DNA from 2 places in the Amycolatopsis sp. PSD-21 genome. Region 1 is predicted to be linked to the other one. Evidence: riboswitches for the same ligand, from Rfam matches in the RefSeq annotation. Region 1 holds a riboswitch; the other holds the start of a gene.
What was found. Region 1 has a riboswitch for glycine ahead of gcvP (aminomethyl-transferring glycine dehydrogenase). Riboswitches for the same ligand answer to the same signal wherever they lie in the genome.
Positions count from the first base shown of each region.

Region 2: another riboswitch for glycine. It lies ahead of gcvP (aminomethyl-transferring glycine dehydrogenase); the one in region 1 lies ahead of gcvP (aminomethyl-transferring glycine dehydrogenase).

Region 1 is NZ_CM145712.1:4,480,866-4,496,219, reverse strand. Features, by position in the region: gene ACZ1DY_RS21155 (3-methyladenine DNA glycosylase) at 1-524, shown strand, start outside; gene ACZ1DY_RS21150 (hypothetical protein) at 618-1,304, shown strand; gene ACZ1DY_RS21145 (aldo/keto reductase) at 1,599-2,423, opposite strand; gene ACZ1DY_RS21140 (helix-turn-helix domain-containing protein) at 2,472-3,290, opposite strand; gene ACZ1DY_RS21135 (nuclear transport factor 2 family protein) at 3,405-3,767, shown strand; gene gcvP (aminomethyl-transferring glycine dehydrogenase) at 3,771-6,650, opposite strand; glycine riboswitch at 6,821-6,922, opposite strand; gene ACZ1DY_RS21125 (MerR family transcriptional regulator) at 6,969-7,550, opposite strand; gene ACZ1DY_RS21120 (TetR/AcrR family transcriptional regulator) at 7,848-8,462, shown strand; gene ACZ1DY_RS21115 (bifunctional nuclease family protein) at 8,667-9,140, opposite strand; gene ftsR (transcriptional regulator FtsR) at 9,361-10,131, opposite strand; gene garA (glycogen accumulation regulator GarA) at 10,128-10,595, opposite strand; gene gcvH (glycine cleavage system protein GcvH) at 10,720-11,103, opposite strand; gene ACZ1DY_RS21095 (CDP-alcohol phosphatidyltransferase family protein) at 11,165-11,800, opposite strand; gene ACZ1DY_RS21090 (hypothetical protein) at 11,838-12,071, opposite strand; gene ACZ1DY_RS21085 (hypothetical protein) at 12,380-12,898, shown strand; gene ACZ1DY_RS21080 (hypothetical protein) at 12,931-13,311, shown strand; gene ACZ1DY_RS21075 (hypothetical protein) at 13,327-13,734, opposite strand; gene ACZ1DY_RS21070 (adenylate cyclase) at 13,872-14,840, shown strand; gene ACZ1DY_RS21065 (hypothetical protein) at 14,843-15,354, shown strand, end outside.
Region 2 is NZ_CM145712.1:6,893,649-6,909,002, forward strand. Features, by position in the region: gene ACZ1DY_RS32295 (FadR/GntR family transcriptional regulator) at 17-739, opposite strand; gene ACZ1DY_RS32300 (L-serine ammonia-lyase) at 827-2,200, opposite strand; gene lipA (lipoyl synthase) at 2,217-3,218, opposite strand; gene glyA (serine hydroxymethyltransferase) at 3,215-4,483, opposite strand; gene gcvH (glycine cleavage system protein GcvH) at 4,485-4,862, opposite strand; gene gcvT (glycine cleavage system aminomethyltransferase GcvT) at 4,880-5,971, opposite strand; gene gcvP (aminomethyl-transferring glycine dehydrogenase) at 5,980-8,811, opposite strand; glycine riboswitch at 8,957-9,050, opposite strand; gene ACZ1DY_RS32330 (four-helix bundle copper-binding protein) at 9,218-9,592, opposite strand; gene ACZ1DY_RS32335 (3-oxoacyl-ACP reductase) at 9,717-10,484, opposite strand; gene ACZ1DY_RS32340 (aldehyde dehydrogenase family protein) at 10,531-11,889, opposite strand; gene ACZ1DY_RS32345 (gamma-glutamyl-gamma-aminobutyrate hydrolase family protein) at 11,886-12,599, opposite strand; gene ACZ1DY_RS32350 (glutamine synthetase family protein) at 12,580-13,944, opposite strand; gene ACZ1DY_RS32355 (YflT domain-containing protein) at 14,173-14,697, shown strand; gene ACZ1DY_RS32360 (DUF1700 domain-containing protein) at 14,851-15,354, opposite strand, start outside.

The sequences.
Region 1 (15,354 bases):
CAATGGTTTACCGGGAATCGGCGGATGAGGTTCGTCACTCACAACTTCCGCTCCGGCTGGGTTCGGCCGGCACCGACGGCGTGGTCGAGTCGCTGGAGATCCGGTGCGGGCATTACGACGCGTTCCGGTTCTTCACCGAACCCGCCCGGCCTCGCAACACGCTGCGCCCGGCGCGGGAGAACCAGACCGAGTTCGAGCAGCCGGGCTGCCTCCACGCCAACATGGATCTCTTCAAGTGGGCGTACAAACTCGATCCGTTCGTGCCCGCCGAGCTGGTCGGGGACTGCTTCGAACTAGCGGCGGACATCCGGGAACTGGACATGCGGGCCAGCCCGTACGATCTGGCGGAGTTCGGGTACTCCCCTGTCCGGATCGAGACCCCGGAAGGCCGGGCCGAGTACGCCCGCGCTCAGGCCGCGTTCGCCCGCCGGGCCGCGCCGCTGCGTGAGCACCTGATAGCGCATTGCCAACGGCTCCTCGCCGGGTTAAAGAAGGTGCCCGCGACACGCGGAAAACAACTGTGAGTCGTCGCATTCCCCGTAACATCCTCCCCTGTTAGAGTGATAACGGTTTGATTGCATACGCAGCGCGAGCGCGCACGTTTCGAAAGGACAACGATGGGGCGACACAGCGCGGTCGAGGAGCCGGTGCCGCATCCCCTCGACCCGCCGAAGCGGCCTCAGGGCCGCGGTGAGGCGACCGGTTCACACCGGATCGTCGGGAAGAAGGCCCCGCGGCGCCGGATCGCCAAATGGCCGATCGCCTGCCTGGTCCTCGTGGTCCTGGTCGCGATCGGCGTGTTCGGCTGGAACTGGGCCGACGGCGAGCTCAACACCCGTGCCGAAGCCCAGGCCAAGGCGTGCAGCGCCGGCGACACCCCGATGCGGATCATCGTCACCCCCAGCATCGAAAAGCCCGTGCGAGCGGCGGCCGAGCGGTGGAACAACGCCGCGACCGTGGTCCGCGACCACTGCGTGGTCATCCAGGTCGACGCGCTGTCCTCCGCTTCCGTGCTCGACGGCCTCGTCGGCCGGACCAACCTGGACTCCATCGGCGGCCTCCCCGCCGCGTGGATCCCCGAGTCCACCTACTGGGTGACCGAGCTGAACACCGCCAAACCCGCGCTGGTCGGGTCGCCCGCCCAGTCGGTCGCGACGGCGCGTTCGGCCGACTACCCGCTCGTCGGCCTCGCCGGCAAGAGCATCGACGAGGTCCAGATGCGCGCCGCTCAGACCTTCCGTCAGTACCTGCAGCAGCCGGCCCAGCAGGCCGACTTCGCCGCCGCGGGTATCAAGGCCACCTGAGCCCCTCGAACCACGGGAAAGGCCCCTTCGCCGCTCGGGAAGGGGCCTTTCCCGTACCTCGGTCCTCGTGAGCGGCAAGGGCGTCAGTGCCGACCGCCGTGGCCTTCACGGACTCGACAATCGCCGCATTCGCCCCACAGGCACCATTAGCCACAACGACTGCGCGTGAAGGACCCCTTCCCTCGGCTCAGCCGAGGACCCTCGACCTTCGCACCTACCTCAAGTACATGAAGGCCCCCTTCCTTACGCCTGGCGTAAGGAAGGGGGCCTTCATGTACTTGAGGCAAACAAGGCTCAGGAGCCGAAGGTGTCCGGGTCCGGCCCGGTGCGCGTCCCGTCGTCGAACTCGGCGAGGGCCGCGAGATCGTCCTCGGCCAGTTCGAAATCGAAGACGTCGAAGTTCTCGCGAATCCGGGACGGCGTCACGGATTTCGGGATCGCGACCGTGCCGAGCTGCAGATGCCAGCGCAGCACCAGCTGTGCCGGGCTCTTGCCGTACTTGGCGGCGAGGGCGGTCAGCGTCGGGTCCGAGAGCAGCGATCCCTGCGCGAGCGGGCTCCACGCCTCGGTGACGATGCCGTGCTCGGCGTGGAACTCCCGCAGTGCCTTCTGCTGCAGCCGCGGGTGCAGCTCGACCTGGTTGACCGCGGGCACGATCCCGGTCTCGTCGAACAGCCGGCACAGATGCGGGACGTGGAAGTTCGACACCCCGATGGCGCGCGCCCGGCCGTCCGCGTAGAGCTTTTCCAGCGCCCGCCAGGTTTCGACGTACTTCCCGCGGGCGGGTGTCGGCCAGTGGATCAGGTACAGGTCCACGCGGTCCAGGCCGAGTTCCGCGAGGCTGGCGTCGAAGGCACGGAGCGCCTCGTCGTAGCCGTGGCCCGGATTCGGGAGCTTCGTGGTGATGAACAGTTCGTCGCGGGGTACTCCCGCCGACCGGATCGCCTCGCCGACACCGGCTTCGTTCCCGTAGGACGCGGCGGTGTCGATGCTGCGGTATCCGGCCTCGATGGCGGTCCGGACGACCTTGGCCGTGTCGCCCGCGGGGACCTGCCAGACGCCGAAACCGAGTTGGGGGATGGCTACCTCGTTGTTCAGGACGACGGAAGGCACGGCCATGGAAGAGGAATCCTCACTGGAGTCTGTGGCAGGGCTTCTTTCCCGGCATCATTCCACCCCGCGCGCCGCGTACGCGCGCAGATATTCCGCCGTGTCCGCGTCGGCCGGGAAGAAGGACTCGATCACCAGCTCGGCGACCGTGACGTCCAACGGCGTCCCGAAGGTGGAGACCGTGCTGAAGAAGGTGAGTTCGGCGTCCTCGTGCCGCAGCTTCAACGGGACGAAGATGTCACCCGGCCCGGGGACCTCCACCTCGGGGACGGGATCCGCGCACGGATAGGCGAGCAGTTCCTCCAGCAGTTCGGTCAGCGCCGGGTCGGCCGTCTGGATCACCTGCCGCCGCAGCCTGCCGAGCAGATGGGCGCGCCATTCCCCCAGGTTCAGCACGTGCGGCGCCATCCCCTCCGGATGCAGCGTCACCCGAAGGACGTTGACCGGCGGCGTCATCAAGGCGGGCGAGACCAGGCCGGTCATGATCGAGATGCTCGCGTTGGCGTCGACCAGGTTCCACCAGCGGTCGGCGACGGCGGCCGGGTACGGCTCGTGGCTGGTCATCAGCTGCCGGACCGCCTTGCGGACCGCCGCCATCTCCGGGGCGCCGAGGCCGCTTTCGGCGTACGCGGGCGCGTAACCGGCCGCCAGCAACAGCTGATTGCGTTCCCTCAAGGGGACCTCCAGGTGCTCGCCGAGCCGCAGCACCATGTCCCGGCTGGGCTTGGAGCGGCCGGTCTCCACGAAGCTCAGATGCCGGGTGGAGATGTCCGCCGAGATGGCGAGGTCCAGCTGGCTGATCCGGCGGCGGTCACGCCATTCGCGGAGGAGCTCGCCGACGGGGCGGCCCGCGGTCACTGTGGTCGTCACGATCACGAACCTACGCACCCCGGGTGTCGCGCCGCCATTACCTCCCGCGTAATCGACGGGACCCGCTTCAGCCGACAGAGTTGCGGCATCGGTTACCCCACAGGAAAACGAGGAGACACCATGTCGGACATCCAGCGCGTCGCCGAGCAGTACATCGCCGTGTGGAACGAGACCGACGCGGACAAGCGCCGCGCGCTCATCGCCGAAGTGTTCACCGAGGACGCCGCCTACACCGACCCGCTCGGCGCGGTCACCGGCCACGAGGGCGTCGACGGCTTCATCGCCGGCGCCCAGGCCCAGTTCGCGGGCTTGTGGTTCAGCCTGCCCTCGGCCCCGGACGCGCACCACGACATCGCGCGGTTCCAGTGGTACCTCGGCCCCGACGGCGCGGAAGAGCCGCTGGCGATCGGCTTCGACGTCATCACCGTCGAGGACGGGCGGATCAAGCAGGTGCTGGGCTTTCTCGACAAGATGCCCGGCTGACCCTCAGGCGAAGGCCTCCGGTGGCGGGCAGGAACAGACGAGGTTGCGGTCGCCCGCGGCCCCGTCGATCCGCCGCACCGGGGGCCAGATCTTCGACGCGGTGAACCCGGCCGGGAAGACCGCGATCTCCCTGCTGTACGGCCGATCCCATTCGCCCGCGAGACAGCGCGCGGTGTGCGGGGCGTTGCGCAGCGGGCTGTCGGCGACCGGCCACTCCCCCGCGGCGACCTTCTCGATCTCGCCGCGGATCGCGATCATCGCGTCACAGAACCGGTCGAGTTCGCCGAGGTCCTCGCTCTCGGTGGGCTCGACCATGAGCGTGCCCGCGACCGGGAAGGACATCGTCGGCGCGTGGAGCCCGTAGTCGGCCAGCCGCTTGGCGACGTCGTCGACCGTGACGCCGGTCCGCTTGGTGATCGCGCGGAGATCGAGGATGCACTCGTGCGCCACGAGTCCCTCGTGCCCGGAGTACAGCACCGGATAGTGCGCGGCGAGACGTTTCGCGACGTAGTTGGCGTTCGCGACCGCGGTCAGCGTCGCCCGCCGCAGGCCGTCGGCGCCCATCATCCGGACGTAGGCCCAGGAGATCGGCAGGATCGACGCGCTCCCCCACGGCGCGGCGCTGATCGGGCCCACCCCGGTGGCCGGGCCGGCGTCCGGTTGCAGCGGGTGGTTCGGCAGGTACGGCGCCAGATGCGCGCGGACGCCGATCGGACCGATACCCGGCCCGCCGCCACCGTGCGGGATGCAGAAGGTCTTGTGCAGGTTCAGATGTGAGACGTCGGCGCCGAACTTCCCGTACTGCGCCACGCCGATCAGCGCGTTCAGGTTCGCGCCGTCGACGTACACCTGGCCGCCCGCGTCGTGCACCAGCGCGCAGACCTCACGGACGGTGTCCTCGTAGACGCCATGCGTCGACGGGTAGGTGATCATGATCGCGGCGAGGTCGTCCGCGTGCTCGTCCACAGTGGACTTGAGGTGGCCGAGGTCGATATTGCCCTCGTCGTCGCATTTCACGACGACCACCCGCATCCCGGCCATGACCGCGCTAGCCGCGTTCGTCCCGTGGGCACTGGACGGGATCAGGCAGACGTCGCGTGCCGCGTTCCCGCGTTCGCGGTGATAGGCGCGGATCGCCAGCAGCCCGGCGAACTCGCCCTGGCTTCCGGCGTTCGGCTGCAGGGACACCGCGTCGTAGCCGGTGATGCCGGCGAGCCACCGCTCCAGATCCTTGACCACGGTGAGCAGCCCCGCAGCGTCTTCGGCGGGCGCGAACGGGTGCAGCCCGGCGAACTCGGGCCAGGTGATCGGCTCCATCTCGGCCGTGGCGTTCAGCTTCATCGTGCAGGAGCCGAGCGGGATCATGCTCCGGTCGAGCGCGACGTCCTTGCCGGACAACGACCTCAGGTACCGGAGCAGCGCCGTCTCCGAGCGATGCGCGTGGAAGACCGGATGCGTCAGGTAGTCGCTGGTGCGGCGCAGATCCGGCGGGAAGCCGTCCGCGGTGTCCGCGTCGAGCGAGTCCACATCGGACACCGCTATCCCGAACGCCTTCCACACCAGGGAAAGATGCTCGCGGGTCGTCGTCTCGTCACACGCGACGGCCACATGGTCGGAGTCCACGAGCCGCAGGTTGACCCCGAGTTCCCTGGCCGTGCCGACGATCCCCGCCGCACGCCCCGGAACGGAGACCGTCACGGTGTCGAAGAACTCGCAGTGCACGACGTCCACACCGTTCTCGGCGAGCCCCGCCGCGAGCACCGTGGCCATCCGGTGCGCGCGGTTCGCGATGGCGCGCAGGCCTTCGGGACCGTGGTACACCGCGTACATCGACGCGATCACCGCCAGCAGCACCTGGGCGGTGCAGATGTTGCTCGTCGCCTTCTCGCGGCGGATGTGCTGCTCACGGGTCTGGAGCGCGAGCCGGTACGCGGGCGCGCCGTCGGCGTCCTTCGACACCCCCACCAGCCGTCCGGGCAACTGCCGTTCGAGCCCCTGCCGGACGGCGAGATACGCCGCATGCGGCCCTCCGAAGCCCATCGGGACACCGAAGCGCTGCGTCGACCCGATCGCGACGTCGGCGCCGAGCTCACCGGGCGGGCGCAACAGGGTCAGCGCCAGCGGATCCGCGGCCATCACCACCGCCGCGCCCAGTGCCTTGACCTCGGAGATGGTGTGGTCCCATTCGCGGACGACACCCGACGCGCCCGGATACGACAGCAGCACGCCGAAGAAGTCCCCACCGAGCCCGAGCCCCGTGATGCCCTGGGACAGATCCGCGGTCACCAGCTCGATACCGAGCGGCTCGGCGCGGGTGCGCAGGACCTCGATCGTCTGCGGAAGGGTGTCCTCGTCGACCACGAACCGGTCCGACTTCGCCTTGCCCGCCCGGCGGACCAGCGTCATCGCCTCGGCCGCGGCGGTCGCCTCGTCCAGCATGGAGGCGTTAGCGATCGGCAGGCCGGTCAGGTCGGAGACCATGGTCTGGAAGTTCAGCAGCGCTTCGAGACGGCCCTGCGAGATCTCCGGCTGATACGGCGTGTACGCGGTGTACCAGGCCGGGCTCTCCAGCACGTTCCGGCGGATCACCGGCGGGGTCACGGTGTCGTGGTAGCCGAGGCCGATCATCTGGACCATCGGCCGGTTGCGCGCGGCCAGCGCGCGGAGCTCGGCGAGTGCGCCGGTCTCGGTCGCGGGCGGCGGCAGCTCCAGCGGTGCCGCGGACTCCCGCAGCGAGGCGGGGACGGCCCGCTCGGCGAGCTCGTCCAGGGAGGTGACGCCGACGACGTCGAGGATGCGGGCGAGCTCTTCAGCGCCGGGGCCGATGTGCCGGTCCGCGAAGGGGGTTCCGGATTCGAGGGCGGCCAGTGAACCGGGCTCCATCGGGGACCTCCCAAGACGCGGGGGTGGGGCCGGGACGATTGTCCTGGCCCTCCCCACTCTGTCCGTACCCCCGTGGGGGCGCCTGAGAGTTTCGCCCGAGTGTTGAGCCGGGCTTGCACCGTCGGCGGGGCCGCCAGGCTGTGACCTGGCGAACCACTTTCCAGAGGCGTCTCTTCCGCGCGGTCCAGGGTGCCTGAGAGGTTCCGGGGAGGACTTGCTCCTTCGGCGCCGAGCTCAACGGTTATCGGCTCGGTCTCTCCCGCGCGGATTCGTCGACCGCGGAAGTGAGCCTACCCTGCCGCGTCCGCGGCCTCATGATCAGCCGGTGCGACGGGCGTTGCGGCGCTGCGTGAGCTCGTCCGGTGTGACCGTTTCGATCACGCCGCCGTCGGCCCGCTCGGCCGGGAACTCGTGGATGGTGCCACTGATCTCCTGCATCGCGCCGCTGACCGCGATCCCGAAGACACCCTGCCCACCCTGGAGTAAATCGACGATCTCTTCGGGCGAAGTGCACTCGTAGACGGTGGTGCCGTCGGAGAACAGGGTGACCTTGGCGAGGTCGCGGACGCCGCGCAGGCGCAGGTGGTCGACGGCGACGCGGATGTTCTGCAGGGAGACGCCGGTGTCGAGCAGCCGCTTGACGACCTTCAGGACGAGGATGTCCTTGAACGAGTAGAGCCGCTGCGAACCGGAGCCGTGCGCAGTGCGAATACTCGGCGCGACCAGCTTTGTACGGGCCCAGTAGTCGAGCTGCCGGTAGGTGATCCCGGCGATCTGGCAGGCGGCGGGACCGCGGTAACCGACGAGTTCGTCCGGGAGGGAAGAGTCGGGGAACAGCTCGCCCTGCTCGCCGTCAGCGACCGGAACGAGCGGCTCTTGAGGGCTACCAGCCTCGACCACGCCATGCCTCCCCTCGCCCGACCTGGCGGCCGGCGAACAAAGCCGCGCGGACCCACGTGAGCCCGCACCGGAGTTCCTCGTCAAGACGAATGCCCCAGACATCCGAATCACACCTTGGCGATTCACCTCCATTGACGGTAAGCGCGTCCGGCAAACCGGTCAACGCGACGCGCGGTCCACCTCAAGCTCTTCTTGAGGCTTGTCGAGCACAGTCCCCCGTTCGGCTGCACCGTTGCCACTTTTACTCGGGCGTGTTATTTTTTACTCATGCAAGTAACTCCCTCCACGCAGAGCGCCATGCAAGAGGTCCAGGCGGAGCTGGGGCTGTCGGTCGCCGAGGCGGCCAGGCGGGCCCAGATCATCGGGGCGACGATCGCGACGATCTCCGACCTCGGCTACCACAAGACGTCGTTCGCGAAGATCAAGGAACGGGCCGGGCTGTCCAGCACCCGGATCATCTCGTACCACTTCACCAACAAGGCGGGCCTGATGCAGGCCGTGGTCACCACCGCGACCGGGATGAAGGACAAGTTCCTCGAGGAGCGGATCCAGGGCACGACCGACCGGGCCGGGCTGCTGCGCGGCTACATCGAGTCGGAGATCGCGTTCCTCGGCTCGTACCCGGAACTCGTGCGGGTCATGGTCGAGATGGGTTCGAGCAGCTCGGACGCCGAGGGCTGGTTCATGTCGGCGCCGCTGGTCGAAGAGTTCCGGACCGGCCGGCTCGAACGTCAGCTGCGGCAGGGACAGCAGGAAGGTGCTTTCGGCGAGTTCGCGCCGGACGTGATGGCGTTGTCGATCGCGCAGGCCATCGACGGCGTCGCGGCGAAGTTCGCGGCGGATCCGAAGCTGGACCTGGAGCGCTACGGGCGCGAGCTGGCGGACCTGTTCGTCAAGGCGACCGCCGCCTGAGCCACGGCCGTCCTGCGGAAGTCCGTGAGGGCAGTCCCAGCGGCCGCGCGTGAAGGGCCCCTTGCCTCGGCTCAGCCGAGGAAACTCGGCCTTCGCACCACGCCGAAGTACAAGAAGCATTCGCGAACGCATTCAGAGGACTAAACGCACGTACGACGAAGGGGCGGCACCATCAGGCGCCGCCCCTTCGTTCAAGTCTCGGGATCAGGTGTCCGCGCCGCGGAAGTCCTCCGGCGAGACCGAGTCGAGGAACTCGCGGAACTTCTCGACCTCGTCCTCCTGCTCGTCGGGGATGATGAGGCCCGCTTCCTCCAGCACCGCGTCCACGGCGTGGATGGGCACCCCGACCCGCAGCGCCAGCGCCACCGAATCGCTCGGGCGGGCCGAAACCCGGATGTCCCCGTCGAAGACCAGCTCCGCGAAGAACGTGCCTTCCTTCAGATCGGTGATGACGACCTGCTCCAGCTCGCGGCCCAGCGCTCCGATGACCTCCTTGAGCAGGTCATGGGTGAGCGGACGGGCCGGGCGGACTCCCTGCTGCTCCAAGGCGATGGCGGTGGCCTCGACCGAGCCGATCCAGATCGGCAGGTAACGCTCGCCTTCGGTTTCCCGCAGCAACAAGATCGGCTGATTCGCGGGTAGCTCCACCCGCACGCCGACGACGCGCATCTCGCTCATCGGGCTTCGCCTCCCTCTCGTGCGCACGGGCTGCAACGCTTGTCTCGACGACCAAGCGACGGCAGTCCCGACGCTACCCGTCTTCCGAGCGCTGTGCTCGCTGTCTCCGACATTCTCGGTTCGCCCGTGGCAAACCCAACTCTCACGGTACGGCATAGGGTGCCGAACATTCAGGCATTGACAAGTGGCCCGACAACGGCTCCCGGTCCCCCGAAGCCGTTCAACCGCCTGTGACAGCCCGTATTCCGGCCTTCACCAAGAGCGTGTGCAACGCCACGGTCAAGGCGGCCAGCTCCCGGACGACCTCGTCGCCCCTCGCCTGGGCGTCCTCGTCACGATGCCGATACACCGGGGTCACGATCTGCTCCAGCAGGCCCACCTCGCGGTCGGCCGCGGCCCGGAAGGCACGCAGATGTCTCGGCTCGATACCGAATTCGGTCATCGCCTTCACGGTCTTCGCCACGAGGACCGCGTCCGGGTCGAAGAACCCCGCCGCTCCCGGGCGGACGAGACCGTATTGCCGCAGCTCAGCCAGGGTGGCGGCGTCGATCCCAGCCTGGCGGAGCAGATCTTCCTCGGTCAGCCTGATCTCGCGATCGGTCTCGAAGTCCCCCGGGGACGGCAGTCCGCCGTTCTCCCCGGGGGCGTCGAGTGACACGAGTTTCCGCGGCAGCCGCGGCATCGCCGCGGTGTGCTCGGCGGGCGCGGCGCCCTGATCCGCCGCGTCCAGCTGTTCCTTGATGACCTTCAGCGGGAGGTAGTGATCCCGCTGGGCGGACAGGACGAACCGCAACCGCTCCACGTCCGCCGGAGCGAACTGCCGGTACCCCGACGGGGTCCGGCCCGGCTGGACCAGACCCTCCGCCTCGAGGAACCGGATCTTGGAGATGGTGACATCGGGGAAGTCGCCGCGCAGCTGTGCCAGCACGGCCCCGATGCTCAACCCATCGCGCTGCGACGCATCCCGATCAGGCCGCCCGGCCGCCGTCACCGTGCCCCCTGGCCCCCGTGACCCGGGCCGGTCAGGAAGACCAGGCGGAACTTGCCGATCTGCACCTCGTCGCCACCGGCGAGGACGGCCTGGTCGACCGGCTCGCGGTTGACGTAGGTGCCGTTGAGGCTGCCGACGTCGATGACGACGAACTCGCCACCCTCACGGCGGAACTCGGCGTGGCGCCGGGAGACCGTGACGTCGTCGAGGAAGATGTCGCTGTCCGGGTGCCGTCCCGCGCTGGTGGTGTCGCGGTCCAGCAGGAAGCGCGAACCCGCGTTCGGGCCCCGCTTGACGACCAGCAGCGCGGAACCCGCGGGCAGCGCGTCCACACCCTGGACGGGGGCCTCGGCAGCCGGAGGAGCCTCAGTGCCTTCGACGTCGGCCAGGAAGTCGGCCCGGAAGACAGAAGTCCGCTCCGGAGACTGCTCCGGGGGAACGCCGGGCCCGTCGTTCGTGCTCACCTGAGCTCTCCTAACGCATGTGTGTTGCCACTACTCAAGAACGTGTGGAGTCAAACGTACCGTGCCTGATCGAATCTCCGGCCCGCGGCTCCCCCTACTCTTCCCGAAGGGCCGCGGCCTGCGGCTATTCCTTGATCAGCGCCTGGTACGCCTCGGCCTCCAGCAGGGATTCCACCGAGCTCGCGTCGTCGAGCCGGAGCTCGATCAGCCAGCCTTCGCCGTAGGGGTCGCTGTTGATCAGCTCGGGTGACTCGGTCACCGCGTCGTTGACCGCGACCACCTCGCCGTCGAGCGGGGCGAACAGCTCCGAAACACTCTTGGTCGACTCGACCTCGCCGAACGCGTCGCCCGCACCGACCTGCTTGCCGACCTCGGGCAGTTCGACGAACACCACGTCACCGAGCTGGTCCTGGGCGTACTCCGTGATGCCCACGCGCACGAGCCCTCCGTCGCGCACGGAGACCCACTCGTGTTCCTCGGTGTACCGCAGTTCTTCTGGAGTGGACAACGCCGCTCCCCTTTCTTGCCCTCGCTCGAAACCGACGCGCGCAGTTTCGCATCCCGCCGGGTCACGCGCCCGGCGCCTCCCGCAACTCGGCGGGATCGGCCGTTCGCAGCGCCCGTGCCGTCTGGACGACGTACAGCACGCCCGAATAGACGTACAGCACCGCGCCCCACGCCGTGAAGGCGTAGCCGATCGGGCGGGCGATCGCGGCGATGTCGGAACCGCCCTGGGTGAGCAGCAGGAACGGGAACGCGTACATCAGCACGAACGTGGCGCCCTTGCCGATGTAGGTGACCTCCGGCGGGGCGAACCCGCGGTGCCGCAGCAGCAGCACGCAGACGCCGAGGACGGCCTCGCGGACGACCAGCGGGACCACCAGCCACCACGGGATGATGTCGCGGATCAGGAAGGCGATGAGGGTGGCGAGGATGTAGAGCCGGTCGGCGGCGGGGTCGAGCAGCTGGCCGAGCCGGGACATCTGGTTGAGCCAGCGGGCGAGTTTGCCGTCGAGCCAGTCGGTGAGCGCGCTGAACACGAGCAGCGCGAGCGCCCAGCCGTCCTCCTTCGGGCCGAGGAGCAGCCACAGGAAGACCGGCACCCCGGCGAGCCGGAGGATCGAAAGCATGTTGGGAACATTCAGGGCCTGCCGCAGCAGGGAAGGCTCTTCGCTGGTCACGCTCGGTTCGGGGGGCGTACTCACCCGCTCAGCCTAGCCAGCGGCGGCAGGTCCTCCCGCGTCAGCTGGCCCGGGTGTGGGTCCAGCCGCGGCGTTGCAGGTCCGCGCTGGTCAGCGCCACGGGCCTGCCCCGGTGATCGGTGCCCATCCAGCGGTTGTGGCCGGCGGAGGTTTCGAGGACGTACGGGCGGCCGCCACACCAGACGACGGTGCACGGTGCCGTCGGTGGCAGTTCCGTGCTCGCCGGTGCGGCGGCCTGGGATGACGCGGGGTCGGTCTGTTCGTCGGTCTTCATCGCTCTCACGGTTTCGGTGACGGGGACTGGGACACGCCGGAGCGCTACCTTTGTTTTCGGCAGAACGAGGCCGCGCGTTAACGGCTCCACGCCGGATTCGTCCGATCGGTTCGCAACGACAGCAGGATGTTGTCGCGCTGTGAACGGCATGTTAATCGTCCACAATGGACAGTCGCCGAGCGGTCCTCGCGAAGCACGGCGGCGGGGGCGCGATAGCCTCCCGCGAATCGAACGTGGCTCAATGCCACGGGATCGGGCCCGGCCGGGTGAGAATGGGCCGGCCACGACCGGCCGACGAAAGGATCGCCTTGCCCGTCTCGACCACCATGGGAACGTGGCGGCGCCTGTTCGCGGCCTGCGCCGTCTGTGCCGCCGTCGGAACGCTCGCCGCCTGTTCGGGCGAAGATCCGCCACCGCCTGTCACCTTGATGTCGGCCTCGCCGCCCTCGCTTCCCACCGCGGTGTCCAGCGTGCCGGTGCCGCCGATCCCGTCGCAGACCGCGCCGAGCCGGTCCGCCGCACCGGTTCCCACCTCCCAGCCGAAACCCGCTGAACCGGTTCAGGGTTCGTGCGGGACGGTCACCGCGGCCAGCGGGCTGACCCTGCAGGTGCTCAACGGCCCCGGGGTCTCGTGCGCGGACGCGACCGGGATCGTCGGTTCGTTCCACAAGACGATCGCCGGACGGCAGTCCGCGGGCTCGGACGAACCGGTCAGCGAGACCGTGGACGGCTGGCTGTGCGTCTCCGGCGCTCCCGCCGCGCAGGGCGGAACCAGTTGCAGCAAGGGCGATCAGAACGTGTTCGCCGCCGTCGTCCCCGTGGAATGAACCGAATGAACCATCCTCGAGAAGAAGGGCCCATGAAGAGCCTCGCCGTGCTCCCCGCCGCGTTCGCCGTCGTCCTGCTGAGCGGCTGCGGCGCGGACCCCACTCCCGCCGCCGCGCCGCCGCCCTCTCCCGCCCCCGCGGCCGATCAGGTCCTGGCCGGTACGCCCTGTGGCGAGGTCACCGGATTCCAGGGCGCGAAGAACAAGGTCGTCGTCCGCGGCAAGGCCGAGTGCGCCGAAGCGACGCAGGTGCTCACGGAGTACTTCGCCAAGCTGACGCCGGCCGAGGCGGCGTCACCGCAGGGGCCCGGCCCCGTGGTGGTCGGCCCCTGGACCTGCGGGAGCGGGCCGAACGACCCGGTGACGAGCTGCTCGACCGAGGACGAGCGCCAGATCGAAGCCACCCGGAGCTGAGAACACCCGGCGGCGTCACCGCTCGCGACGCCGCCGGCTCCGGTCCATCCGGTACAGGACACCGAGTCCGATCAGCATGCCCAGCAAGACCAGGCCGCACAGCACGACCATCCACAGACTCAAGACCCGATTGGACCTCGACGAGTAGGCGAATCCGTCGACGGCGAAGATCCGGTCGCCTTTCTCGACTCTTTCGCCGTCGATCCTCCCGTGACCGGTGCGCCCGTCGTCGAACCGCCACTTGGCCGTGCAATAGGGAAACCGGCCGCTCATCGGCGGGCCGTCCTCGACGCATCCGGAGACGCCGGTGACCGTGACGTCCTGCCCGGTATCCAGTTCGCGGACACGGTCGGCGAGGGCTCCCCCGGTCACCCACAACAGGAAGACGAGCGGGATCCCGGCCAGCAGCGTCCGGGCGGGCATCTTGGAACTCCGCGGTTCACCCGACAAGAAAGTCCTTTCGTTCGGCCGTTCCAGGCTATTCGCCGACGTGGCGGCACGGCACGGGATTTGTACCCACCCCCTTGCGAACCTAGGTAAGAGTCGTCTAGACTCAAACTATGCTCACCAGGGAAGACGCCGTGACGATGATCGAGAACACGGTCGACGCGGCCGCTCTGTTCGCGCGCCATCGCTACCGCGAACTGGCGGCCGTTCTCCACCCCGACCGCAACCCCGGCGACGAGCGCGCCCACCGCGCCGCCGCCACCCTCAACCGCCTCCACGACGACTGGAAACGCTCCCGGCGCCAGACGGTCACCACGGCGACGTCGGCGTACACCCTCACCGCGCCGCACGCGGTGGGCAGTGTCGCGACGACCTACCGGACGACCGGGCCGCATCTGGTGAAACTCGTCCGCGACCCGGCGCTCAACCCGCTGATCCACGCCGAGTGGGCGGCGCTGCGCAAGCTCGACGGCTTCACCGAACGGCACCGATGGCTGCGCCCCTACTACCCGCGACTGCTGGACACCTCGGGTCCGGTGGCCAGGGGCGACCGAGCGTTCAGCGTCCTCGATCCGCTCGTCGACGGGTTCGTCACCCTCGCCGATATCGGGAAGGCCTTTCCCAGCGGGCTCGACGGCCGCGACTACGCGTGGATGCATCGCCGCCTCCTGCGTGCCGTGGCGGGCGCGCACCGGGCGGGTGTCGTCCACGGCCACCTCACCGCGGACAACGTGCTCGTCCATCCGGGACAGCACGGCATCGTCGTCGTCGGCTGGTCCTTCGCCGTCGAGGACGGTGTGCTCCCGCTGGCGGCGGACAAGTCCATCCACTACCCACCGGAAGTCCACAAAGGACTTCCGGTGACCACCGCCACCGACGTTCACATGCTCCACCGCATGATGCTGGAACTCCTTGCACGGGAAGAAACCCGCCAACGCGAGTTCGCGACCTGGTGCACGCAGGAAGCTCCGGCGCAACGGCCCGACGCCGCCGATCTGCTCGACGAATACGACGCGCTGCTCGACGACCTCTACGGCCCCCGCACCTTCCGACCCTTCACCATCCCCGAGACAGGAGCCTGACCATGGGACACGGACACTGGGACGACAACGCCTACGCCGCCGCGAAGACCTTCCGGAAGGCCAAGGGCGAGGACGACTTCGGCTACACCGCCGATCTCCGCTCCAAGCCCGCGAAAGACTGGAAGGTCGCACCGGCGCTCGACCCGCTGAACGCGGTCCGGGAATGCCGGGATTCGGCCGACCACACCGATTCGACGCCGATCGCGGTGCTGTTCGACGTCACCGGCTCGATGCGCCGGGTGCCGCGGGTCATGCAGGGCAAGCTCGGCAAGCTGCACGGCCTGCTGAAGCGCCGGGGGTACCTGGCCGACCCGCAGGTGATGTTCGGCGCGATCGGCGACGCCGACAGCGACCGGGTTCCCTTGCAGGTCGGGCAGTTCGAATCGGACAACCGGATGGACGAGCAGCTGCGCACGATCTTCCTCGAAGGCGGTGGCGGCGGGCAGAAGAGCGAGTCCTACGAACTGGCCGCGTACTTCATGGCCCGGCACGTCGTGACCGACGCGTGGCAGAA
Region 2 (15,354 bases), 2.4 Mb from region 1:
AGAGGACGAAACGCGGTCAGGCGAGGAAGGCCCGAAGGAGCGAAGCTGTCCCCTCGACGTGCTCCGTCATCGCCCGCCGGGCCGCCTCCGAATCCCCGGCGAGGATCGCGTCGACGATGGCCTCGTGCTGGGCGTTGGAGTGCTCCAGATTCGGTTCGAGCAGCGGGATCATGTCGAGCAGCTGGTTGACCCGCATCCGCGCGTCGGCCATCGCCGTGGTCAGCGAGCCGGACGCGGTGACCTCGGCGATCGCCAGGTGCAGCCGCGAATCCTTGCGCCGGTAGTCGCCGACGTCGGCCGCCGCCGCCTCGGCGAGCGTGCTGGTCAGATGCTGGCGGTCGGCCGGGGTGAGGGACCGCGACGCCGCCATCTCGGCGGCGCCGGTCTCCAGGACGTGCCGCAGGCCGAGCGTGTCCTCCAGGGTGGCGTTGTCGACCTTCCGCCCTTCGGTGGCGGGCGGGTCGGGCAGGACGTCGTTGACGAACGTGCCGCCGTACCGCCCGCGCCGCGACTCGACGTAACCCGCGTCGGACAGCGCGCGGATGGCCTCGCGCAGCGTCACCCGGCTGACCCCGAGCCGCTCGGCGAGCTCGCGTTCCGAAGGCAGCCGCTCACCAGCGCCGACCACACCCAGCCGGATCGCCTGGAGCAGCCTTTCGACGGTCTCCTCGAAGGCGTTGCCCGCGCGCACCGGGCGGAACAGCGCGTCACCCGCGTTCGCGACCGTGCTCGACTCCACCCTTCGAGTTTAGGCGGCCCGCAATTCGTCCTCTGGATGCGGTACTTGCGTATGCAACTACCGCATCCAGAGGACTGAACGCGGGCGTCAGCACTCGATGACGTTCACGGCGAGGCCGCCGCGTGCGGTTTCCTTGTACTTCACACTCATGTCGGCGCCGGTCTCGCGCATGGTCTTGATCGCCTTGTCCAGCGTCACGACGTGCGAACCGTCGCCGCGCATCGCCATCCGCGCGGCGTGGATCGCCTTCGACGCGCCGACGGCGTTGCGCTCGATGCACGGGATCTGCACCAGCCCGCCGACCGGGTCGCAGGTCAGCCCCAGGTGGTGCTCGACGCCGATCTCGGCGGCGTTCTCCACCTGCGCGGGTGAACCACCGAGGACCTCGGTCAGCCCAGCGGCGGCCATGGCGCTGGCCGAACCGACCTCGCCCTGGCAGCCGACCTCGGCGCCCGAGATCGAGCCCGTCTGCTTGAGGATCGAGCCGATCGCGCCCGCGGTCAGCATGAACGTCACGATGCCGTCGTCCGACGAACCCCGGATGAACCGCTGGTAGTAGTGCAGAACGGCCGGGATGATCCCCGCGGCGCCGTTGGTCGGCGCGGTGACGACGCGGCCGCCCGCGGCGTTCTCCTCGTTGACCGCCAGCGCATACAGACTCACCCAGTCCATCGCGTACAGCGGGTCGCCGACGCCGTCCTCGGCGAGCAGCTTCTCGTGCAACGCCTTCGCACGGCGCGGCACCTTCAGCCCGCCCGGCAGGACGCCCTCGTGCTCGCAGCCGTTGCGCACGCATTCCGCCATGACCTGCCAGATCTCCAGCAGCCCTTCGCGGACCTCCTCACGCGTGCGCCACGAAAGCTCGTTGCGCAGCATGATCTCGCTGATCGGCAGCCCGGTGTCCTCGCAGTGCTTCAGCAGATCCGCGCCGGTACGGAACGGGAACTCCAGCCGCGTCGAGTCCTCGACGACGACAGTGTCGGTCTCGTAGGACTCGTCCCGCACGAACCCGCCGCCGACGGAGTAGTAGGTGCGCTCGCGCAGCACCTTCCCGTCGGCGTCGAACGCGCGGAAGATCATCCCGTTCGGATGCGCCGGCAACGACTTCCGCCGGTGCATGGTCAGGTCGGTGTCCTCGGTGAACACGATCTCGTGCTCACCACGCACCTTCAACCGGCAGGATTCGCGGATCTCCGCGATCTTGCCGGGCACCGTGTCGGTGTCGATCTCCTCCGGACGCTCCCCCGACAGCCCGAGCAGCACGGCCTTGTCGCTGCCGTGCCCGAACCCGGTGGCGCCCAGCGAGCCGAAAAGCTCGCTCTGGACCCGCGTCGTGGCCGTCAGGTCGCCGTCGGCGGCCAGACCGTCCACAAAGGTCAGTGCGGCGCGCATCGGACCCACCGTATGGGAGCTGGAAGGGCCGATGCCGATCGAAAACAGGTCGAAGACGCTGATCGCCATTGATCTGCCCTCCTTCCTATCTGGCCAGCAGTGAGCTGGCTTCTTGGGCCGCGGGCCCTTCGGCGGCGAGATGGGCCAAGTTCTCCGACAGCTCTTCGCCGCGGTGGGCCTTCGTCTGCGCGAACAGCCGCCCGGCCCGATACGACGAGCGTACGAGCGGCCCGGCCATCACACCAGCGAAGCCCATCGCCTCGGCAGCGTTCGAGTGCTCGACGAACTCCTCCGGCTTGACCCAGCGGTCCACGGGGTGATGCCTGGGCGAGGGGCGCAGGTACTGGGTGATCGTGAGGATCTCGCAGCCCGCGTCGACCAGGTCCTTCATCGCGGGCGCGACCTCGTCCGGGGTCTCGCCCATGCCCAGGATCAGATTCGACTTCGTCACCAGGCCGGCCTCGCGAGCGCGGGTGATGACCTCCAGCGACCGCGCGTACCGGAAACCAGGCCGGATTCGCTTGAAGATCCGCGGCACCGTCTCGACGTTGTGCGCCAGAACCTCAGGCCGCGAACCGAACACCTCGGCCAGCTGGTCGGGGTCGGCGTTGAAGTCGGGGATCAGCAGCTCGACACCGGTGCCCGGGTTCAACGCGTGGATCTGGCGCACGGTTTCGGCGTACAGCCACGCACCGCCGTCCTCCAGGTCGTCACGCGCGACACCGGTCACCGTCGAGTAGCGCAAGCCCATGGCCTGCACCGACTCCGCCACCTTCCGCGGCTCGGTCCGGTCCAGCGCCGCCGGCTTGCCGGTGTCGATCTGGCAGAAGTCGCAACGCCGCGTGCACTGATCCCCACCGATCAGGAACGTCGCCTCACGGTCTTCCCAGCACTCGTAGATGTTGGGACAGCCGGCTTCTTCGCAGACGGTGTGGAGGCCTTCACGCTTGACCAGTCCCTTGAGCTCCGTGAACTCCGGACCCATGCGGGCCCGGGTCTTGATCCACGGCGGCTTCTTCTCGATCGGGGTCTGCGCGTTGCGGACCTCGAGCCGGAGAAGTTTGCGCCCCTCGGGGAGCGCGCTCATCGGTTGAGGTCCGCGTACAGCGGGTGCTTCTTGGCCAGCAGCTCGACCCGGGCGGACAGCGACTGGCGCAGGGCCTCGTCGAAGTCCGGGCGCAGCGCCTCGGCGATGACGTCGGCCACCTCGGCGAAGTCCTCGGCGCCGAAGCCGCGGGTCGCCAGCGCCGGGGTGCCGATCCGCAGGCCGGAGGTGACCATCGGCGGCCGCGGGTCGAACGGGACGGCGTTGCGGTTGACCGTGATGCCGACCGAGTGCAGCCGATCCTCGGCCTGCTGACCGTCCAAAGTGGAGTTGACCAGATCGACGAGCACCAGGTGCACGTCGGTGCCGCCGGTCAGCACGCGGACGCCCGCCTCGCTGCAGTCCGTGCGCGAAAGGCGGTCGGCCAGGATCTTCGCGCCCTCGAGCACGCGCTGCTGGCGCTCGCGGAACTCCTCGCTCGCGGCGATCTTGAGCGCGACGGCCTTGGCGGCGATGACGTGCTCCAGCGGACCACCCTGCTGGCCGGGGAACACCGCCGAGTTGATCTTCTTGGCGAGTTCCTGACGGCACAGGATGATGCCGCCGCGCGGACCGCCGAGGGTCTTGTGCGTGGTCGTGGTGACGATGTCGGCGTACGGCACCGGGCTCGGGTGCAGCCCGGCGGCGACGAGACCGGCGAAGTGCGCCATGTCGACCATGACCTTCGCACCGACCTCGTCGGCGATGCGGCGGAACTCGGCGAAGTCGAGCTGACGCGGGTACGCCGACCAGCCGGCGATGATCAGCTTCGGCTTGTGCTCCTTGGCGAGGCGCTCGATCTCCTCGACGTCGACGATCCCGGTCTCCTTGTCGACGTGGTAGGCGACGACGTTGTAGAGCTTGCCGGAGAAGTTGATCTTCATGCCGTGGGTCAGGTGCCCGCCGTGCGCGAGGTCGAGACCGAGGATGGTGTCGCCGGGGTTGAGCACCGCGACCATGGCGGCGGCGTTGGCCTGCGCGCCCGAATGCGGCTGGACGTTGGCGTGCTCGGCGCCGAAGAGGGCCTTCGCGCGGTCGATCGCCAGCTGCTCGATGACGTCGACGTGCTCGCAACCGCCGTAGTAGCGGCGGCCGGGGTAGCCCTCGGCGTACTTGTTGGTCAGCACCGAACCCTGCGCCTCGAGCACGCCCACCGGGGCGAAGTTCTCCGAGGCGATCATCTCCAGGGTCGACTGCTGCCGGTCGAGTTCGGCCGCGACGGCGGTGGCGACCTCGGGGTCCACTTCGGACAGGGCAGCGTTGAACATCTCAGTTCTCCTGGGTCAGGACGGCGTACGCCTGGGCGTCGAGCAGGGCGGGCACGTCGCCGGACAGACGCACCTTCAGGAGCCATCCTTCGGCGTACGGGTCCGAGTTGATGAGCTCGGGGGTGTCCGTTGTGGCCTCGTTCACCTCGACGACCTCGCCGTCCACCGGTGCGTACAGCTCGCTGACCGACTTGGTCGACTCGACCTCGCCGAACACCTCGCCCGCGGTGACGGTGTCGCCGACCGAGGGGAGCTGGACGAACACGATGTCACCGAGCGACTCGGCGGCGAAGGCGGTGATGCCCACGGTGGCGACGCCGTCGGCGACGTTCAGCCACTCGTGTTCCTTCGTGTACTTCAGGTCCTGGGGGATGCTCATGATCGAAAAGGGGCCTTTCAGGCGCGGGAGTAGAAGGGCAGGGCGACGACCTCGACGGGCTCGATACGGCCCCGGATGTCGACGGAAAGCTCGGTGCCGGGCTCGGAGTGCTCCCGGTCCACATAGGCCATGGCGATCGGATAACCCAGCGTCGGCGAAAGGGCACCACTGGTGACTTCACCGATCTCGGTGTCACCCGCCAGGACGGTGTAGCCGTGCCGCGGCGCGCGGCGGCCGGAGCCCTTGAGCCCGACACGCACGCGGGGAACGTCCTTCTTGGACAGCTCTTCGAGCGCGGCCTTGCCGACGAAGTCGCCCGGCTTCTCGAACTTGACCACGCGGCCGAGGCCGGCCTCGAACGGGCTCAGCTGGAGGCTGAGTTCGTTGCCGTACAACGGCATTCCGGCTTCGAGACGCAGCGTGTCGCGGCAGGCCAGGCCGGCCGGGAGCAAGCCGTGCGGCTCGCCGGCGTCGGTCAGGATGCGCCAGACGGCGGGAGCCTCACCGGCCGGGACGTACAGCTCGAAGCCGTCCTCGCCGGTGTACCCGGTGCGGGCGAGCAGGACGTCGTGGCCCTTCACGACGGCCGGGACGCTCGCGTAGTACTTGAGCGCGCCCAGGTCGGCGTCGGTGACGGCGCCGAGGATCTCGACGGCCTTCGGGCCCTGGACGGCGATCAGCGCGACGTCCTCGGACTTGTTCTCGACGACCGCGTCGAACCCGGAGACCCGCTCGGCCAGCGCCGCCGCGACCACGTCGGCGTTGCCCGCGTTGGCCACGACCAGGAACTTCTCGTCGGCGAGGCGGTAGACGACCAGGTCGTCCAGCACACCGCCGTTCTCGTCGCAGATCATCGTGTAGCGCGCCCGGCCCGGCTTGACCCCGGACAGGTTGCCGACCAGCGCGAAGTCGAGGGTGTCGGCCGCCTGCGGGCCGGTCACCTCGATCTCGGCCATGTGGGACAGGTCGAACAGGCCAGCGGCCTCGCGGACCGCCTTGTGCTCCGCCAGCTCGCTGGAATAGCGGATCGGCATCGACCAGCCCGCGAAATCGGTGAACAGCGCACCCAGTCCTTTGTGGACTCCGTGCAGGGACGTCTCTTTCGACATCAAGTGCCTCAGTTCTCGTAGGCGTTGAGCGGCGGGCAGGAGCAGACGAGGTTACGGTCCCCGCGCGCACCGTCGATGCGGCGCACCGGGGGCCAGTACTTGGACTTGCGGTTCACCCCGGCGGGGTACACCGCCAGTTCGCGGTCGTACGGCAGGTCCCAGTCGCCGACCAGGGTCTCGGCGGTGTGCGGGGCGTTGCGCAGCGGGCTGTTGTCCGCGGCCCACTTGCCCTGCGCGACGGCGTCGATCTCCGCGCGGATGGCGATCATCGCCGCGATGAAGCGGTCGATCTCGCCGAGGTCCTCGGATTCGGTCGGCTCGACCATCAGCGTGCCCGCGACCGGGAACGACATGGTCGGCGCGTGGAAGCCGTAGTCGATCAGGCGCTTCGCGACGTCGTCGACGCTGACGCCGGTCTCCTTGGTGAGCCCGCGCAGGTCGAGGATGCACTCGTGCGCGACCAGGCCGTCCTGACCGGTGTAGAGCACCGGGTAGTGCTGGTTGAGGCGCTTGGCCACGTAGTTCGCCGCGAGGACGGCGACCTGCGTCGCGGCGGTGAGCCCGCCCGCGCCCATCATGCGGACGTACGCCCACGAGATCGGCAGGATCGACGCCGAGCCGTACGGGGCGGCGCTGATCGGGCCGACACCGGTTTCGGGGCCTGCCTTCTCCAGCATCGGGTGGTTCGGCAGGTACGGCGCGAGGTGCGCGCGGACCGCGACCGGGCCGACGCCGGGGCCACCGCCACCGTGCGGGATGCAGAAGGTCTTGTGCAGGTTCAGGTGCGAGACGTCGCCGCCGAACTCACCCGGCTTGGCGAGCCCGAGCAGCGCGTTGAGGTTCGCGCCGTCGACGTAGACCTGGCCGCCCGCGTCGTGGACGATCTTGGCCAGCTCGTCGATGCCGTTCTCGTACACGCCGTGCGTGGACGGGTACGTGACCATGATCGCGGACAGCGTGTCGCGGTTGGCCTCGACCTTGGCGCGCAGGTCTTCGAGGTCGACGTTGCCCTCGGCGGTGCACTTCACCACGACGACGCGCATCCCGGCCATGACCGCGGAGGCGGCGTTCGTGCCGTGGGCGGACGACGGGATCAGGCAGACCTCGCGTTCGGCCTGAGCGTTGGCGTGGTGGTACGCGCGGATCGCGAGCAGGCCGGCGAGCTCGCCCTGGCTGCCCGCGTTCGGCTGCAGCGACACCTTGTCGTAGCCGGTGACCTCGGCCAGCCAGCTCGACAGCTGCTCGACCAGCGTGTGGTAGCCCTCGGCCTGGTCGGCGGGGGCGAACGGGTGGATCCCCGCGAACTCGCGCCAGCTGATCGGCTCCATCTCGGTGGTGGCGTTGAGCTTCATCGTGCAGGAGCCGAGCGGGATCATGCCGCGGTCGAGCGCGTAGTCGAGGTCGGACAGGCTGCGCAGGTAGCGCAGCATCGCGGTCTCGGAGCGGTGGGAGTGGAAGACCTCGTGGGTCAGGTAGTCGCTCTCGCGGCCGAGGCCGGCAGGCAGCGCGCTGGCGTCGGCGGCGGGGGTGTCGATACCGAACGCGTTGAGCACCTTGGCGATGATCGCGGGCGTGGTGACCTCGTCGACGGCGATGCGGACGTGGTCGGCGTCGACCGGGCCGAGGTTGATCCCGTTCTCGCGCGCGACCGCGACGACCGCTTCGGCCTGCCCGGGCATGCGGGCGAGGACGGTGTCGAAGAAGCCCTCGTGGACGACCTCCACGCCTGCCGCGCGGAGGGCGTCCGCCAGGCCGGCGGCGAGCCCGTGGACGCGGGTCGCGATGCGCTTGAGGCCGTCGGGACCGTGGTAGACCGCGTACATCGCGGCGAGCACGGCGGGCAGGACCTGCGCGGTGCAGATGTTGGAGGTCGCCTTCTCGCGGCGGATGTGCTGCTCACGCGTCTGCAGGGCGAGGCGGTACGCGGGGTTGCCGTCGGCGTCGACCGAGACCCCGACCAGGCGGCCCGGCAGCGAGCGCTCGAGCCCGGCGCGGACGGCCATGTACCCGGCGTGCGGGCCGCCGTAACCGAGCGGGACGCCGAAGCGCTGGGTGGAACCGGCGGCGATGTCCGCGCCGAACTCACCCGGCGCGGTGATCAGCGTGAGGGCGAGCAGGTCCGCGGCGACGGTGTACAGCGCGCCGGCGGCCTTCGCGGTCTCGGAGATGGCGGAGTAGAAGCCCGCGCCGCGCAGCACGCCGGAAGCGCCCGGGTACTGGACGACGACACCGAAGAACTCCTCCGGCAGGCCGGTGAGCAGGTCGCGGACCTCGACCTCGACGCCCATGGCCTCGGCGCGGGTGCGGACGACCGCGATGGTCTGCGGCAGACATTCGGCGTCGAGGACGACCTTGTTCGACTTCGCCTTCGACGCGCGGCGCATCAGCATGACGGCCTCGGCGACGGCGGTGGACTCGTCGAGCAGCGAGGCGTTCGCGGTGGCGAGACCGGCCAGCTCGGAGACCATGGTCTGGAAGTTGAGGAGGGCTTCGAGACGGCCCTGCGAGATCTCCGGCTGATACGGCGTGTACGCCGTGTACCAGGCCGGGTTCTCCAGCACGTTGCGGCGGATGACCGCCGGGGTGACCGTGTCGTGGAAGCCGAGGCCGATCATCTGGGTCATCGGCTTGTTGAGCGCGGCGAGCGCGCGAAGCTCGGCGATGGCGTCCTCTTCGGACGCGGCGGGGGGAAGTTCGAGATCGCGGGTGACCCGGATCGCGGACGGCACGGCGGCCTGCACCAGGGCATCGAGACTGCCGTAGCCGACCTCGGCGAGCATCTTGGCCTGCTCGGACTCCGAGGGGCCGATGTGCCGGTCGTCGAAGGACGTACTGGTCAAGGGAGCTCCTTGGGTCAGGCGCCGGATAGACCGGTGCGCTGGGAACTCCCCCTCTGTCATGGCACCTGAGAGTTTCACCACCCGTGACCGGGGTGGCTTTCACCTTGGGTGAGACGCACTTGCGCGCCTGCTTTCCAGAGTGGCCTCGCGTGAAGCGGTAGTGGGTACCTGAGAGATTCCGGGGAGTTTGCTCCTTCGGTGCCCCACCACGTTCGTGGGGGCTCTCCCGCTCCAGCTCGACGGCCCTGTCTGAAGTTGTGCGCACACCGTACCTGGCGTGTTCGACGCGCGTCTACTTACGGCCGAGCACGTCACTTGCGTGCTTGGAGCCGTAACTCACGTGATCAGAGCAGTAACTCGTGAGTTACGCCTTCAATCACGCGAGTGACGGCTCTGAGCACGCGAGTTACGCGTTCTCCATCATCATCTCGGCGGTGATGGTGCCGCAGAGCTCGGCGCACCGCGCCATCATGTCGGCGGCGTCGGCGAGCTCGGCGTCACCGGTCCTGGCGCACTCGCCGGCGCACATGCGCATCATCTGGGAGGCGAGGCCGCACATCTTCGCGCACATGCGCATCATCTCGAGGTCGGCGACCATCGCGGAGCAGCGCATCATCATGTCGGCGCACATACGGGACATGTCCGCGCAGGTCACCATCATCATGCCGAGCTTCGCACCGCCCAACTCCATGCAGCGCGTCATCATCTCCTCGCACCGGACGTGGCACTCGTTGCACAGGTCGATGCAGTCACGCATGGCGGTGCTCATCTGCCGGGTCATGCTTGGCCTCCTGGGTGGTCCTGGATGCTGGCTACGCGTCAGGACTACAGCGCAGGTCAGCGGCCCGCCATCCCAGCCACCGGGACGAGTGACGCCGCGCATTCAGAGGACTGAACGCGGGCGATCAGAGCGGGGTGACGTAGGCGCCCGAGATCCCGCCGTCCACCAGGAACTGCGAAGCCGTGATGAACGAGGCGTCGTCGCTCGCCAGGAACGCGACGGCCGCCGCGATCTCCTCCGGCTCCGCGAACCGCCCGACCGGCACGTGCACCAGCCGCCGCGCGGCCCGTTCGGGGTCCTTCGCGAACAGTTCCTTCAGCAGCGGCGTGTTCACCGGACCCGGACACAGCGCGTTCACCCGGATGTTCTCCCGCGCGAACTGCACGCCCAGCTCCCGGCTCATCGCCAGCACCCCGCCCTTCGACGCGGTGTAGGAGATCTGCGACGTCGCCGCGCCCATCACCGCGACGAACGACGCCGTGTTGACGATCGAGCCCTTGCCCTGCCGCCGCATATGCGGCAGCACCGCCTTGCAGCACAGGTACACCGACGTCAGGTTGACCTTCTGCACCTTCTCCCACGCGTCGATGCCCGTGGTGAGGATCGAGTCGTCCTCTGGCGGGGAGATGCCCGCGTTGTTGAACGCGACGTCGACCGAGCCGAAAGTGTCCACAGTGGTCTGGAACAGGGCCTCGACCTGCTCGGCGTCGGTGACGTCGGCCTGCACGAACAGACCGCCGACCTCCTCGGCCGCGGCCTTGCCCGCCTCGGCGGAGATGTCGCCGATGACGACCTTCGCGCCTTCGCTCGCCAGCCGCCGCGCGGTGGCGAGGCCGATGCCGCTGCTGCCGCCGGTGATGACCGCCACCCGGCCCTCGAAACGCTGAACCATTTCCTATTCCTCCGTGCTGATGGTCTTGATACGAAAAGAGACCAGCTCACTCTGTGCTGATAAAAAGGTTCTTGGTCTCAGTGAAGGCGTCGACGGCGTCGGGACCGAGTTCGCGGCCGAGCCCGGACTGCTTGAATCCGCCGAACGGCGTCCAGTACCGGACGGACGAATGCGAGTTGACCGACAGGTTCCCCGCTTCGACACCGCGCGCGACGCGGAAGGCGCGGCCGACGTCGCGGGTCCAGATCGAGCCGGACAGCCCGTACTCGGTCTGGTTGGCCATCGTCACCGCGTCCGTCTCGTCGGTGAACGGGACCACGGCGACGACGGGGCCGAAAATCTCCTCGGACGCCAGCGGATGCCGCAGGTCCGGTGGGGTGACGACGGTCGGCGCGAACCAGTATCCGGGGCCGACGGGCGCGTTGCCCCGGAAGGCGACCGGCGCGGATTCGTCCACATAGGACGAGACCTTCGCGTGGTGCCCCGCCGAGATCAGCGGCCCCATCTCGGTCACTTCCAGCCGCGGATCCCCCACGACCACACCGTTCACCGCCGGTTCCAGCAGCTCCATGAACTTCTCGTACACACTCGACTGCACCAGGATCAGCGACCGCGCGCAGCAGTCCTGCCCGGCGTTGTCGAAGACGCCGTACGGCGCGGTGGCCGCGGCCTTGTCCAGGTCGGCGTCGGCGAAGACGATGTTCGCGTTCTTGCCGCCGAGCTCCAGCGTCACCCGCTTCACCTGCGCGGCGCAGCCCGCCATGATCTGCTTGCCGACCTCGGTCGAGCCGGTGAACACCACCTTCCGCACCGCCGGGTGGTCCACGAAACGCTGCCCCACCACCGATCCCTTGCCGGGAAGCACCTGGAAGACGTCCTCGGGGATCCCCGCCTCGCGGGCGAGTTCGCCGAGGCGGATCGCGGTGAGCGGGGTGAGCTCGGCGGGTTTCAGCACGACGGTGTTCCCCGCGGCGAGCGCCGGTGCGAACCCCCAGCCGGCGATGGGCATCGGGAAGTTCCACGGCACGATCACCCCGACCACGCCGAGCGGCTCGTGGAACGTCATGTTCACGCCGCCGGGTACCGGGATCTGCTTGCCGCTCAACCGTTCGGGGGACGCGGAGTAGTACGTCAGCACATCGCGGACGTTGCCCGCTTCCCAGCGCGCGTTGCCGATCGTGTGGCCGGCGTTGGCGACCTCCAGCTGGGCGAGGTTCTCGATGTCGGCGTCGACGGCGTCGGCGAACCGGCGCAGCAGCCGTGCCCGGTCGCCGGGGGCCACTGCGCGCCAGGCGGGGAACGCCGCGTGCGCGCGGGCGATCGCCGCGTCGGTCTCCTCGGCCGAGGTCAGCTCGACCGACCGCACCACCTCCTCGGTGGCGGGGTTGATCACCTCGAACGTCATGCGCGCTCCTTAGCTGCTTCCACGAGTGCCTCGAAAAGCCTGATGTCGTCGGGATTCTGTTCGGGATGCCATTGGACGCCGAGGACGAACCCGTCACCGGGCAGTTCGGCCGCCTCGATGGTCCCGTCGGCGGCCCAGCCGACCGGGACCAGCCCGTCGCCGAGCTTGTCGATCGCCTGATGGTGGTAACACGGCACCTTGGTCTCGGCGCCGAGGATCGACGCGACGCGGCTGCCCTCGGCAAGCCTCACCGTAGTGGTGCCGAAGGTCCCGGGCGCGGGTTGGTGATCCGCACTGTCCAAAGTGTCCGGCAGGTGCTGCGCGAGCGTGCCGCCCAGAGCGACGCTGAGCACCTGGAGCCCCCGGCACACGCCGAGCACCGGCTTACGGGCGGACAAAGCGGACCGCAGCAGGCCGAACTCGAAGGCGTCCCGGTTCGGCCTCGTGTACGTCGTCGCGTGCTGCTCCTGGCCGTAGCGCGCCGGGTCGACATCAGCGCCACCGACCAGCAGGAGCCCGTCCACGGCGGAGATCAGCCGATCGTGTGCCCCGCTCACCGGCGGCAGCAGGACCGGGATCCCGCCCGCCGCGACGATCCCGTCGACGTAGACCCGGTGGAGCAGCACCGCTTCGGTCTCCCACACCAGGAATTTCGCGGGCTCCAGATAGGACGTGAGCCCGATCAGGGGTTCAGAGCCGCTCGAAGCCACGGATCCTCTCCCAGTCGGTGACGGCGGCGTCGTACGCGGCCAGTTCGATCTTCGCCGCGTTCAGGTAGTGGTCGACGACCTCGTCCCCGAACGCGGACCTCGCGAGCTCGCTCCCGTCCAGCAGCGCCGCGGACTCCCGCAAGGTGGTCGGCACGGTCGGCTTGCCGGAACCGTAGGCGTTGCCCTGGAACTCCGGTTCGAGCTCCAGTTCGTTCTCGATGCCGTGCAGTCCGGCCGCGATCAGCGCGGCCACCGCGAGGTACGGGTTCACGTCGCCGCCGGGGACGCGGTTCTCGGTGCGCAGCGAATCCCCGTGGCCGACGACGCGGAGCGCGCACGTGCGGTTGTCGGTGCCCCACGCGACGGCCGTCGGCGCGAAGCTGCCGGGGACGAAACGCTTGTAGGAGTTGATGTTCGGCGCGAAGAAATAAGTCAGTTCACGCAACCCGGCGAGCTGACCGGCGAGGAAGTGCTCCATCAGCGGCGAGAACCCGCCGGGTCCGTCGCCCGCCAGCACGGGCTCGCCCACGGCGGAGCGCAGGCTGATGTGGATGTGACACGAGTTGCCCTCGCGTTCGTTGTACTTCGCCATGAACGTGAGGCTCTTGCCCTCCTGCGCGGCGATCTCCTTGGAGCCGGTCTTGTAGACGCTGTGGTTGTCGCAGGTGGTCAGCGCGTCGGCGTAGCGGAACGCGATCTCGTGCTGGCCGGGGTTGCACTCGCCCTTGGCGGATTCGACGTACAGGCCAGCCCCGCCCATGTCGTTGCGGATACGGCGCAACAGCGGCTCGATCCGCGCGGTGCCGAGCATCGAGTAGTCGACGTTGTACTGATTGGCCGGGCGGAGGTCCTGGTACCGCTTGTCCCAGGCCGACTCGTAGGTGTCGTCGAAGACGATGAACTCCAGTTCGGTCCCGACGTAGGCGGCGAGCCCGCGTTGGGCGAGCCGGTCGAGCTGACCGCGCAGGATCTGGCGCGGCGAAGGGGCCACTGCGCCGCCCTGCACCCGTTCGAGGTCGGCGAGGACGAGCGCGGTGCCCTCCTGCCACGGCAGCAGGCGCAGCGTGCCGAAGTCCGGGCGCATGACGAAGTCGCCGTAGCCGGTCTCCCAGGAGGACATCGCGTAACCGTCGACGGTGTTCATGTCCACGTCGACCGCGAGCAGGTAGTTGCACGCTTCGGTGGCGTGCTCGACGACCTCGTTGAGGAAGTATTCGGCGGCGCAGCGTTTGCCCTGCAGCCTGCCCTGCATGTCGGTGATCGCCACCAGCACCGTGTCGACGGCGCCTTCCTCGACCAGTTCCCGGAGCCGATCGAGCGTGAGCATGCCGCGCCTGTTCGCCATCAGCCTCACCTAAAGGTTCGATGCGGTACCTTTGCGGCTTCTTCCTACCGGGTCGCCCCGCCTCGGTCAACTCGACCAATGGTCTGGTTCGTTACCCATTGCTCACCGTAGTTGATCCCTGGGCGGATTGTCTGCGATGCCCGGCTGAGAAGATGCTGTGAATCCCGCCGCACCGGGAGGAGATCCGCGCATCCGGGACGTTGTACGGATCAAGAGAGGTGAGAAGGAATGACACAGGCATTCACGCAGCAGACCACGTTCACCGAGCCCCAGGGGCGGGCTCAGCTCCCGACGATGCCCAGTGGGTGGCCGATCGGCTCGTACGAGTCGTACTCCGAAGCGCAGCGTGCCGTCGACCACCTCGCGGGAACGGACTTCCCGATCACGGACGTGACCATCGTCGGTGTCGAGCCGGTCCTGGTCGAGCGGATCGCCGGACGGATGGGCTGGAGCAAGGTGCTGACCAGCTCGGCGCTGTCCGGCGCGATGTTCGGTGTGTTCCTCGGGCTCGTGCTGAGCCTGCTGAACCCGGGCGCCGGGCTGGTGCCGATCATCGTCGGCCTCGTCGGCGGTATCGGGTTCAACCTGCTGTTCGGCGCGCTGGGGTACGCGGCCTCGAAGAACAAGCGCGGGTTCATTTCGCAGAGCCAGCTGGTCGCCCGGCGTTACGACGTCCTGGCCCAGCCGCGCAACGCCGAGAAGGGCCGCGCCCTGCTGGCCGACCTGGCCGCCAGGAGCGCGTTCCACCACTGAGCCTCACCCCACGCGAGCCGGCACCTCTTCGGGAGGTGCCGGCTCGCGGCATTTCGTCCTCTGGATGCGGTAGTTCGCGTTGCCGGCTACCGCATCCAGAGGACGAAACGCGGGTGGAGGCGGCCCCCGACGCCCGCCTCCACCCGGAGCCACCTAGCGCGTCGGCTGGGTGGAGTTCGACGGCGGAGCCTGGGACGAAGGCGGAGCCTGGGCGGTCGTGGAAGGCGGCGCCGGGGTGATCTTCGGGATCGCCGCGCTGAACGGCACGTCCGTCCTTTCCAGACAGTAGCTGCGGTAACCGTTGTAGCCGTTGAGGTTTCCGTCGTGGTCCTGGACTCCCCGCTCGAGCCGCGGCCGCGGATAGCGGTTGTCGTCGCCGATCCTTCGCTTCTCGCCCGTGCTCTGCTCGCAGGCGTACCGGGTCGTGCTGAGCGGGCGGCCGTTCTCGTCGTAGAGGTAGATCTCGGTCAGCGGTTTGCCGTCGGCGTCGAACGCGTAGATGTTCTCCACGTCCTGGCTGCCGTACGTCAGCTGCGGGTTCCCGTAACTGTCGTTGTAGCTCGGCCCATAGGGGCCGTTGTAGGAACCACCGCCGTAGGACCGCTTCGCGATCAGGTCGACCGCCGCGCCCGCACCACCGAGCATGCTGCCGATGAC